One region of the Paenibacillus sp. AN1007 genome, then DNA from elsewhere that is predicted to be linked to it. Evidence: riboswitches for the same ligand, from Rfam matches in the RefSeq annotation. Region 1 holds a riboswitch; the other holds the start of a gene.
The links. A riboswitch is a leader RNA that binds a small molecule or an ion and turns the genes downstream of it on or off. The one in region 1 is predicted to bind cyclic di-AMP.
Positions count from the first base shown of each region.

Region 2: linked by a shared signal. The riboswitch ahead of ABXS70_RS15870 (C40 family peptidase) and the one ahead of ABXS70_RS25635 (C40 family peptidase) in region 1 are both predicted to bind cyclic di-AMP.

Region 1 covers NZ_CP159992.1:5,694,285-5,700,129, reverse strand. Annotated here, with positions in the region: gene motA (flagellar motor stator protein MotA) at 1-463, opposite strand, end outside; gene ABXS70_RS25655 (hypothetical protein) at 698-991, shown strand; gene ABXS70_RS25650 (4a-hydroxytetrahydrobiopterin dehydratase) at 1,207-1,503, shown strand; gene ABXS70_RS25645 (cytochrome c) at 1,602-1,958, opposite strand; gene ABXS70_RS25640 (GNAT family protein) at 2,107-2,604, opposite strand; gene ABXS70_RS25635 (C40 family peptidase) at 2,964-3,419, opposite strand; cyclic di-AMP (ydaO/yuaA leader) riboswitch at 3,438-3,575, opposite strand; gene ABXS70_RS25630 (hypothetical protein) at 3,838-4,683, opposite strand; gene ABXS70_RS25625 (M1 family metallopeptidase) at 4,694-5,845, opposite strand, start outside.
Region 2 covers NZ_CP159992.1:3,595,336-3,601,180, reverse strand. Annotated here, with positions in the region: gene ABXS70_RS15895 (hypothetical protein) at 128-1,186, opposite strand; gene ABXS70_RS15890 (xanthine phosphoribosyltransferase) at 1,391-1,972, shown strand; gene ABXS70_RS15885 (hypothetical protein) at 2,071-2,400, shown strand; gene ABXS70_RS15880 (hypothetical protein) at 2,520-2,738, shown strand; gene ABXS70_RS15875 (carboxymuconolactone decarboxylase family protein) at 2,852-3,181, shown strand; gene ABXS70_RS15870 (C40 family peptidase) at 3,272-3,736, opposite strand; cyclic di-AMP (ydaO/yuaA leader) riboswitch at 3,742-3,873, opposite strand; gene pelA (pectate lyase) at 4,274-5,227, shown strand; tRNA gene ABXS70_RS15860 (tRNA-Leu) at 5,427-5,511, shown strand; gene ABXS70_RS15855 (carbohydrate-binding protein) at 5,724-5,845, opposite strand, start outside.

The DNA.
Region 1 (5,845 bases):
CATACATCCCCGCCTGAGCGAAGATCAACGCGCCGCCTCGATGTCGTTCTTCGGTTGCATGAATATCTTCCATCAGTACATCACTGACGAACTCTTGGTCATTACCGTCAATAATCATACGCATGCCACCACGAAGAAATTGATCATCGATCTCTTCTACTTTGGATTCCAGTGCGAGCAAACCTTCACGACGGGTAGTGGAAGCCCAGTCCATAAATGTGCCAATCAGAGAAACGCGGTCAATCAGCTGCTGCTTTTTGAAAAGGATACCGAATAGTTTCGGAATCTTTTTAACTTCAGACATCGGAAACGCCATAAAAATCGTCCCTGCTGTACCAACAAAGATAATAACGTATGCTGCCGGGTTATTAACCAGGTTGATTAGGGGCGCACCCTTCAGGAACATACCGAGTACAAGGGAGACCAATCCCAAAACTAGTCCAATAATCGTTGAAATTTCCATCATACACCTCATCCATGAGATAAAATTGAATCCTTTCAAGCGGCTGAATTCGGGCTTCCGGACGAACGCTTCGCCGCAATCCGCTGCATGTTCGGCAGCCCTCAAGGGCACCGGAACGACTGAAACGGTCATGTATAGTATTTATCGACCAGAGGGCCTTTTTTTTTAAGGGTTATTTTCAGGTATAATAAGATCAAATCCGCCCTTTATGGGGTGAGTAGGAGTGAAAAGTCAATGGGCGTAAAGCATGGACGTGATTATGAAGGAATATTGACAGATTTAACAGCGGCGATCGGACGTATCCCGGATCGCTATGTTTTCTTCGAAATGGATGAGGAAGAGTGGAGCAGATTGGGAGAACCGGAACAGCTTGAGGTAGACGAGGCGCTTGCAGAAGACTTGTTCTATGCGCTTGGGGAGGAATCCGTAATTCCGGTTGGCAGTGGGGTTGTTATCCATGATAAGGAACAGCACCGAATTCATATTTTAATTGGAGAAGAAGAGTTGACGTTTGTACCCTTAATTTAAAAAATATGAATCGTTGACAATACCTTATGCTTCAATGCTTTGGCTGTCTATTCTATGGATTTTGGCGCTTTGACGTGGTAAGATGATACTCATGAAAAAAGGCTTCCGCAGGGCGGTGGCCTGCCTTTAAGGCTGTGTGGGCAGCATGCAAAGGTGTCGATGGTCATGTGGATGAAGATCCGCGATGTCTCATCATATGGGGAGGAAGATAACGCATGGTTTTTACGCAAGAGGAAGTCGAAGCTCATCTGGGAAGGCTTGAGGGCTGGGAACTGGAAGAGGGACGGTGGATTGTCCGCAAATTTGTGTTTTCTAACTATATGAAAGGGATTGCCTTTGTAGACGAAGTCGCAGCGATTTCGGAGGCATTCAATCATCACCCTTTTATTACTATTGATTATACAACGGTTACGCTGCGTCTTACATCTTGGGATGAGGGCGGCATTACGTCAGTAGACATTAAAGAAGCAGAGCAGTACAACGAAGCCTTTGAAAAAATGAGAACAGAATAATCTCAGGATATACTGGTAACGAACAGCAAAAGAGGCTCTTGCCTCCCGGCCGGGAGAACGAGAGCCTCTTTGATGTCTTCGTGTCTTAACGGCAATGCTTACTTTTTCTCTGCCAACCACATAGCGATGTGAGCAATTTCCTCATCCTGCAGTCTGCCTTTGAAAGAAGGCATGCCGCCTTTACCTTTGACAATGGTAGAGTAGATTTTCTCCACATCATCCTTGCTACCGATGTTGGCAAGTGCAGGACCTACCCCACCTTGAAGCTGATCACCGTGACAAGAGATGCAGTTCGCTTTCACCAGCGTCTCAGCCTGTCCGGCATCCATAGCTACTTCAGGCATGGACGGTTTGGCTTCTTGAGCCGCTTCCTCTTTACCTGGAAGCGTAAACATTAAAACAATAGCTAAAGCACATGCTGCAAAAAATACCCCGCTCATGATCCATTTGTGCATCCCTTGTGTCCCCTCCAGAATGAAAGATCATCTAACCCAAACTATCCCTATCATTATAACGGAAGCTGTCGTTACATCATAGCATTTTGTGGTAATTTTTTGAACTAATCACAAAAGAGAGACAAAATGAGACCATTTTATCTGCAATTTACTCTCTCGGACCCTCGTAGACCATGCAGTGGAAGGGCATCAGGCCGGTCGGGGTTTGACGTTCATATGTATCCTGGATGACAAATCCGCATTTCAGATATACCTGAATGGCGCGATTGTTCCAGGTAAGTACTTCAAGATCGATCTCGTTAGAAGGATTACGGCGAATGGCTTCTTGAACGATAGCTGTAACAAAGGCTTTTCCCTGTCCTTGACCGCACTTCTCCGGACGCATTCCGAGGCCAATCCGTGTCACACCCTGAAGCGGAAAATATTGAGCAAACCCATAGACCTGATCCTGTTGATCCAGGATAATCGCATACTGCTCATGACGCAGCCGTGCATCTCCAAATTCGACTTCCAGTGCTTTCATCTGATCCCAAGGCAGCCAGCTGTAAATATTGTATGGCGGATCATACTGCCAGCTGCATATAAGTGCTGCGTGTTCTTCCTGCATCGGTACAACACGAAACGTCAAAGGGGCTTCATTCTTCATATAACAGTGTGTGCTCCTCTCTTCCGTTACCCGTTCTTTGTTCACTCTACAAAAGAGCTGTTCATTTGGCAAGTTTTCAATTTTCAGAAAAAAAATGAAACAAAAGTCCGGCTCATTCCGTTTATATTATAACGGGATGGGTAAAAACATCATAAGGGCACGGACAAACGAAGTAAAATGAACCCTGATGGTTCGCATACATGTAATGATGGATGTGAGCAGCAGCTGCAGGGGGATAGAAGTACAAAAAAACCGCCGGATACATTCCTGCGGAGAATGTACCGGGCGGTTCTGTTTATGCTTCTACTTCGTTACAGTATAGTTAATGGTTCCAACATCATGTTGATTACAGCTTGTCCCTACTCAAGGGCCAGTGACTCATAAGTGTCCGTGCTCATAATCCGTTTAGCGCCAATGTAGCGGTTAGCCCAGTAGTTCTCGCTAAGAGAGCTGATGGTTACACCTTTGGAAGAAGAAGAGTGCGCAAACTTGCCATCTCCTACGAAAATACCTACATGAGATACGCCCTTACCTGTTGTGTTGAAGAATACCAGATCGCCAGGTCTCATCTCCATGCGGGATACGGAATCACCCATGTCATATTGAGAGCTGGATTGGCGAGCCAAATCAATACCTAGTTTGTCGAATACATACCGTGTGAAACCGGAGCAGTCAAAACCGTCAAGCGTTGTGCCTCCGCTTTTGTATGTAGTTCCCATTGCTGAATCGATGACTTTATCCATCTTAGAATCTGCAAATGCGCTGCCTGCACCAAGTGATAATGCAAATGTGAGGCTAAGTACTGCTGCGGTCAATTTCTTCTTAAACAAGTGATATACCCCTTCCAATGCCTGCGAGGTTAGCTTAAGGATTCGGTTGAAGGTCCCCTATGATCCCTCTGTATCAAGATCAATTCACCCATAACTGGTTCCCCCGCTTCCCAGGTGCAAGGAATTTGGCTCTGCTAGTTGTGCACCTGTAAAAAAACGAAAAGAAAATTTAATTTTAAAGTTTAGATTTAAAGTTGTTACAAATAAGGATTTAAAGATTACAAAGTTGTTACTAAAAACTCACTGCGATTATTGTACCAGAGGAGTGGTGCTTTGGCAACGTTTAGCAGTAAAATTAGCAAAAAAAACCTCGACCTTTGACGGGGGAAGGTCGAGGTTTGCGTATTTACACATCACAATGGATGAATTGTTTAACATGAGATGGTAACAATTTTTAAATGATCTAGTCAGTATTAGGGGACGATGTGGACTGCCATAAGCGGAAATGGGCACATACTTTCCACATGCTGAGCAGGCTTCTGGCAAGCGGATATGTCTGCTGTAGAATCAGTCCGGTAAGTCCGGTCAAGAACCATGAGGCAGATGTGAATACACCAAAGATGAATAAGTGCACCATTCCGAGTATCAGGATGATGCCAATGACTGTGAAGATGCGGGTTAAAGCAATCCAGAGCCCTTTGAGCATTCCGTGAAGACTTCCTTCTTCTCCCGGAGCAGAGATACCGAACTGCATATAGAGCATCATATGGTGCACAATCCATCCGTAGATGATCCATCCTGCAGCATATGGGATGCCGGGCAGCAGTAGATGAATAGAATGGAAACTGTCCATGAAGATTGAATACAGTTTAGGTATGAGCCAGTAAGCGGGAAGCAGCATAAGTATTGTGCGAATGAGGTGCAGCAGCAACATCGATTTCCACAATTTCTGGATGCCGCGAATGAACGGAATACGTTCTTCTGCGGCATTGAAATGCTGCAGGGAATAGAGCAGGCCTGCCTGAATAAGAGGGCTGACCAGCAGGCGAAGCAGCAGCATCCCTCCCAGAATCCAGAGATAGCGCTGGACCTCAGGGCCGGACAGACGCAGCTGGCTCTCCATTTTGAACAAAAGCGTGCTCAGCTCTCCAGCATCCTCGGTCGGATAACGAAGCAGGAGAGGAACAACTGCCGACTGAACCAACCGGTAGATAAAATAGCCCCATACAAGCTGATAGAGAAATAAAATTGCAGCAATGAACATATGCTGACGGACGAGAAACCAGCCTTCGCGAATTTTTGCTTTCACCGTCTCCACCTCACCATGACAGACCTCCGAATACAGCTTCAATTAGTTTCGCAGCACTCATATTCCAGCGGGACTGGACTTGCTCGTCCAGTTTAGTTCTCAGGAAATTGTTCATATGGCGGTTCTCCAGCACGATGTCATATAAGGGATCGGTCATCGCCCAGGAGACGGGAGAGGTATACGTGAGTTTATAGGTAATGCGATCCTCCTTGCCGTCCCATTGCTTGGTTACGGTATGTCCATCCTCAAAAGCGATCCGAACAGGAACCTTCGGAAAGTCACTTCCTTTTTTGACAACTGTAATTGAGGATTCGTACAAGGTTTCCCCATCCTTTTCCGCAGGAATAACCTTGATCCTCTCCACGGCAAAGTCAGCCATGCCGTCGTTGTAAACGTATTGGTCAAAGTAATCAGCCCAAGAGGCCCGGGTAACTTGTTCGACTACCTTTTGAAAATCGGCCGTTGCCGGATGTTTGAAGCGATATTTCTTAACATAGGTTGAAAGGATGCGTTCCATTTGTTTGGCTCCGACCTGCTGCTCGATGCCAAGCAGTACGAGCTTCCCCCGGGTATATACGTTGGATGCATACTGCTGCTGTGAGTCAAACTTCCAGGAGGGCTGTGTTAATGGAGCGGGAGATGTGATCAGCCCGGATTGTACAGGCAGGTTCGGGATTAGCCCGTATTCCTGTTCCATCAGTTTGTCTTCTGCGTATGAGGTGAATCCCTCATCCAGCCAGGCCTCCTCAAATTCATTGCTCGCAACCATGCCGTAGAAGTATTGATGCCCGATTTCATGCACCACCGTTCGCTCCAGATCGTAACCTGGGGTTGTATCATCGGCTCCGAAGGCCGTAATTAAGGTTGGATACTCCATTCCCCCAGCGCCATTTGCCGCTTTAGGCGGGACTACAATAGATAAGGTGGCATATGGATAAGGTCCGAACCACTTGCTGTAATTGGATAATGCGGCTTTGGCGGCAAAGAGATAACGTTCCTTCAGATCCTGGTGTGCCGGGTCGAGATAAAGCTTGATGCGCACACCCGGCACGTTAGGAGCTGAGAAGGGCTCCTCTGCATATACAAAATCAGGTGAGGCTGCCCAAGCGAAATCATGTACATCATCGGCATAGAACTGGTACACCTTCTCCCCATTTTTCAG
Region 2 (5,845 bases), 2.1 Mb from region 1:
ATTTTTGTTAGAGCGAATTCAGGAGGCGAACTTGTCTGTTTTTTTCATAACAACAGTCCTTTTTCAAGAGTCATGGATCATTGTAATTATAACATAAACATATCGGCTTAAAACGGCCTCGACGCCATCAGTTAGGTGTATTTCGTCCACGTAATGTGCCCCAGCGATCCATAATCAGTTTGCCCGCCCAAAAGAGGGCCATACATCCGAAAATCGGATAGAGGATGGACAGAAGGGAACTGAAGCCGAATTGGCTCAAGGAGTAACACAGCATCATAATGACGAGCGTAATTAATCGGGGATGAACGTTAATATGCTGTCTGAGCTGCAGGGTCATACCATAAATGTCGGCCACAAACGTCGTGAAAATTTCCATAAAAATAAGCGTGACATATACCGACTGCACAATCCATCCTAATTGAAAGGCAAGGCTGCCCATCGGGATCTCGAACTGGACGATGCCGGGCATCTGCGCCGACATGGCAAAATGAGCTGCCATCAGCATAAAACCTACGCCGATTCCGCCTGCAATTCCGCCCCATTTTAATGTATTGCGATGACGGATCTGGTTGCCAACAGGAACAAGTACCGCTTGAGCGAGAGCAAGGTTAAATGCGGTGTAGAGCAGTGGGGATATCCATACCTGAAGGGGATTGCTGTCGGTTGTCAGGGTGAGAAAACGCAGTGCACCAGGGTGATGGACCGTACTAAAAATCATAAGCAGGGACAGCAGGAGCATCATGGGCACGACAATACTGTTCATTTGCAGAATAGCCTGCATGCCCCGTCCCAGAAGCAGATAAGTGCCAACCAGTGTAATGATTAACCCTGTTTGATAATGTAAACCAAGATGCTCCATAAAAACAGAGCCTGCTCCGGCAAGCATGACACTATTGACCCCGATCAGAACGATAAGCGTTATCCACGTAACCCATTTACCAGCTTTGTGGCCAAACAGATGTTTGTTCAGGTCTTCATATGACCGGGAACCCGTATCATGCGCAATAAGCATCATTTTAGTGCCGAGCCAGACAAAGAGCATGGTGGACAAACCGATGGTGATTGTGGCCCACTTGCCATACTGGGTAAAAAACTGCAGTATCTCCTGCCCTGTGGCGAAGCCGGCTCCGACAACGGTTCCGATGTAAGTAAATGCAATCTGCAGTACCCGGAATGCCTGTTTCATGTGTTACCCCTTTCAGGTCCCTTGATTGATTGGACATGCGGGTACCATAGTACAAGTTATGCTTGACCTATTAAAGTCATGACAGCAGCATAAGTTACAATTCTAAAATATGGATGGGATATGGACATGTGCCTGATTTCGCTTGAACTTGCAGCAGGATATATGATACTTTAAACCTCATAGGATAGGCTGGGAGGTCAAATCATGGACGTATTAAAACAACGAATTTTACAAGAAGGTGTCGTCATATCGGATCAGGTTTTGAAGCTGGACGGGCTTTTGAACCATCAAATCGATCCTGCATTAACCATGGAAATGGGACGGGAGTTTGCTGCACGGTTTCGCGAAAGCGGGGTAACCCGGGTAATTACGGTTGAATCTTCGGGGATTCCGGTTGCCTTTGCCGCAGCGCATGAATTGGGGGTTCCTTTGGTATTTGCTCGCCGCAAAAAAACGCTTCTGGCCGATCCTGACGCCTACTGCGAACGTGTACCATCCTTTACGAAAGGAATCGTAACGGACATCATGGTATCTCGCGAATACATTCATGAGAATGACCGTATTTTGTTCATTGATGATATTATTGCCAATGGAGACGCTGCCCGCGGTGTCATCAAGATTATCGAGCGTTCTGGCGCGGAACTGGTTGGATTCGGTGTTGTGGTTGAGAAGTGCTTCCAGGCTGGTGCACGTACGATTCGGGAGCAGGGCATTCCGGTGGAAGCACTTGTACGCATTCGTTCGCTGAACAATGGCACGGTGCAGTTCGACGATAATGAAATGTGACTTTTTGAAGAAAATAGGACCTAATTTTTGAACTATGGCTTTGCATGGCCGTAGATTTCCTTTATAATGGGGGTATGTTAGGGAGAGGAGGCAGCACCATGGGGAACCAACCGGCAACGGAACAATTTTTTATTGATAAGCTGGCGGAATCGAAAGTTCATTTTGAACGTGCCCTGGATTGTAAACATACGGAATTCGATGACCTTTATCCCTATATGATTGAACATCCTCAATTTTTCTGGTACAAACGCTATGTTGCCTGGTCAGAATTACTGACGATTGTAGGCTTGTGTGAAGAGTTGTCCTTCTCTTGGAAAGAACAATTTACACCGCACCAAGTGGAGTACCTTGAAGAACGTGTGATGTCCGCCAAAGTGCTAGATTTTTGGTTCGAGAAGAACGACAGCAAAGAGCACGCGCAGCGGTAACTCTCAGTCGGGACATTTTCTTCGAATGACATGACAGTCCAATACAGTCACGTGAGACCTAAATGACTTTTCATTTAGGTCTCTTTTTGTAAGGTAATTTGAATATAGGAGTTCTGGACATGATTAGTGATACAGAGTTGGATGCCCTGCGTTTATCAGGGGAGAAAGTAAGAGTTGTGCGAGATGAACTGGAGTCGAATGATGTGACAGGCATCGTCGTTGCCTGGGATGATGAGCAGGTGCTGATTCGTCGTCAGAACCGCCGTGTGGTGAAGCTGGATCGCCGTTATCGTTACCAGTTGTTCAGTGAACCTCGCCAAAGTGTTCTGAGCGAATGATTAAATGTTTGGATTTACCATCGTGGAATGGCATAATTGCGGCATAGTCGAGAGAACATAGGTACAGTGGAAAAATTCGCTGTATTTACAGCCGAAAGGATGTGCTGCAAGCCATGACATTAATGAATGATAAAGTTCATGCTTATAAGGATCAGATTGGCGCTTTAAGCGATGTACTCCCAGACGTGGTGAAATCGTACCACGAGTTTACGGGGGAGTGTTTTCAGCCCGGTGTGCTCGATGCCAAAACAAAGCAGCTGATTGCACTGGGCATCGGTTTGTTTGCCAATAATGAAGTGTGCACGTTCTATCATGTAGAAGAGGCTCGTTCCAAGGGAGCGACGGATCAGGAGATTATGGAGACTGTAGCTGTCGCTGGAGCTGTAGGGGGCGGTCATGCCTTGTCACAAGGAGCAATGCGGGTGCAGAAGGCCCTGCATTAGTTCGTTCGTTTGATCCCTTTACAAGGAAAAGAAAAGGAGACTCCGGAATGAACCGGTGTCTCCTTTTTTGTATTGCAGAATAGGGTGATCTTATAATTTTCCGATCATTTTGTTGTACATAAACTGACCTGTTACCCGTCTTGCCGTCACATAACGATCATTGAAATAAGGGTTCGAGAGCTTGGTGATGCTGACACCTTTGCTGCTGGAAGCATGTGCGAATTGACCTCCGCCAATGTATACCCCTGTATGTGAAATCCCTCTGCCGGTTGTGTTAAAAAATACCAGATCGCCTGTGCGAATTCCTGCTTTGGAAACGGGTGTCCCCGCTTTGGCCTGCTGCTGTGACGTGCGCGGCAGTTCAATGCTGTATTTATTAAAAAGATATCTCATAAACCCGGAACAATCGAAACCGGCCATCGTTGTGCCGCCCCATTTGTACGGGATGCCTGTCATATTGTTAACTACGGTATTTATTGTGCTTGCCTCAGTGGTTGTTGCCCCAGATGTAAATAGTACAGCAGCTCCAAAAATGGAGATAATCAGTTTTTTCAAAATCAATGTTCTCCCTTCGATGCCTACGGAGTTAGCTAAGGGTTCGGTAGAAGGTTCCCTATATTTCCTATGTATAAGAATAATTCACCCAAAATGGTTCCCCCGTTTTCAATCCTGAAACTCGGCAAATGAATAATTAAGTTTTTGTAACTATTTGAAACTATATTGCATAAATGCGTAATTGTCAAACCTGTTTTAACGTCTTCTTTGCGGCTCAATGTTAGCGGAATTATCGAATTTAGTCGGAATTATGTTTAAAACAGACTACTAAAGATTACAAAATAGTCATTAATGTTTCATCGGTGTAAGAATGGATAATAAACAAGTTTGTCAAGAGTTAAAAGCAATATTCCGTTCCGGTGAAATGAAGTTAATAAGCGTATGCTGCCGCATACATTGACAAAGAAAGAGATGCTGCATATGATGAGTTTATTAAATACATACAAATTTTGTATTTAAATTGCTTACAATGGGATTTATAATTCCGTTGTAAGCCAGAATGCACGGAAAATTTATGAATTGGGAGTGTGATGTTTTGTGAAAGCCAAAAAGTGGATGACGTTTGTACTCGCATGTTCCATGGTTTTTTCCACAGCAGGAATGGTCGTTCTTCCTGCAGCATCCGTATCCGCAGCTGATGCATCAGGCACAACCGCAAGTTTGTCTGATATTTTGAAAAATCAGCGCCCGGACGGAGGTTGGAGAAAAGATTACGGTCAGACATCAGGTGAATGGGCCAAATCAACGATCGATAATAAAGCTACATACTCCGAGATTAGAAGACTTGCGAAGGAATTCAAGAAAAATAAAGATCCGCGTTACTCGGCTGCAGCCATTAAGGGCATAAATTTTTTGCTTAACATGCAGTATTCCAACGGCGGCTGGCCGCAAATCTATCAAAGCTCCGGCTATCATAAGCATATTACTTACAATGATGACGCGATGATTAATGTGATGTTCATGCTCGATGAAGTTGCAGGCCGGAAAGGGGACTTTTCTTTTATCGATACTTCACTTGCGAATCGCAGTAAAAATGCGGTATCTAAAGGGGTTGACGCCATTTTGAACACGCAGGTGTCATCCGGCGGGAAATTGACGGTTTGGGGTCAGCAGCATGATTCCAGTACGCTGAGACCAGCAGGCGGAAGAAGTTACGAAGTGCCTTCGCTAACGGCTGCTGAGAGTGTAAACATCGTCAAGTTTCTGAAGACAAGACCACCCAATGCCAGAATAACGGCATCCATTAAAGGCGCTGAAGCCTGGTTTAACAAAGTGAAGATTACAGGATACCGATATGAGAGAGGGAACGGAGACAGCCGGATTATTGCGGATTCCAGCGCTTCACCAATCTGGGCTCGTTTCTATGAGCTTGGTACGGACAGACCTATTTTTGTTGGTCGTGACGGGATTGTGAAATATAAGCTGAGTGAGATCGAGAAGGAAAGAAGAGGAGGTTATGCTTGGTATGGCAGCTGGCCTTCCAAGCTGTAGTAACCTGTTTTTTGGAATCTTCTTAAGCTTGTTTTATTGAATTTACATTCTGAAGGAAGAGTATAAGAAGAGTCTAACAGGTTCGAACCAGATCTTAAGATCTGGTTCGAACCTGTTAGATGTTTTAAGTGTTGACATAATGGATCTCGCATGATATATTATTTCTTGTCGCCGATAATAATTGGTGAGACTAGAATATGCGGTCGTGGCGGAATTGGCAGACGCGCACGGTTCAGGTCCGTGTGGGCTAACCCCCCGTGGAGGTTCGAGTCCTCTCGACCGCATCAGATTAAAAAAGCTCCTTCAGGACATGTCCTGAAGGAGCTTTTTTAATCTTTTTGGTCATAAGCCAGTCATTCGATGAGGGGAGCCCGTCCTGCAGCTGCGCGATGCTCGTTCACACATCGATCCGAGCTACTGCAGAAACGGGGCTTGGCCACTTTTTGCCATGATAGAAAGATGTAGAGCATGAAGCAGACCAATATTAGGATGAAGATTATAATGCAGCAGTAACCGTGATGTTATCAATATTGGGTCCTTCTGAACCTGTGGTTACGATTCGAAGGGTATTTGTACCTGAATTCATAGGCACTTGAATGGTTTTCTCACCCCAGGTTG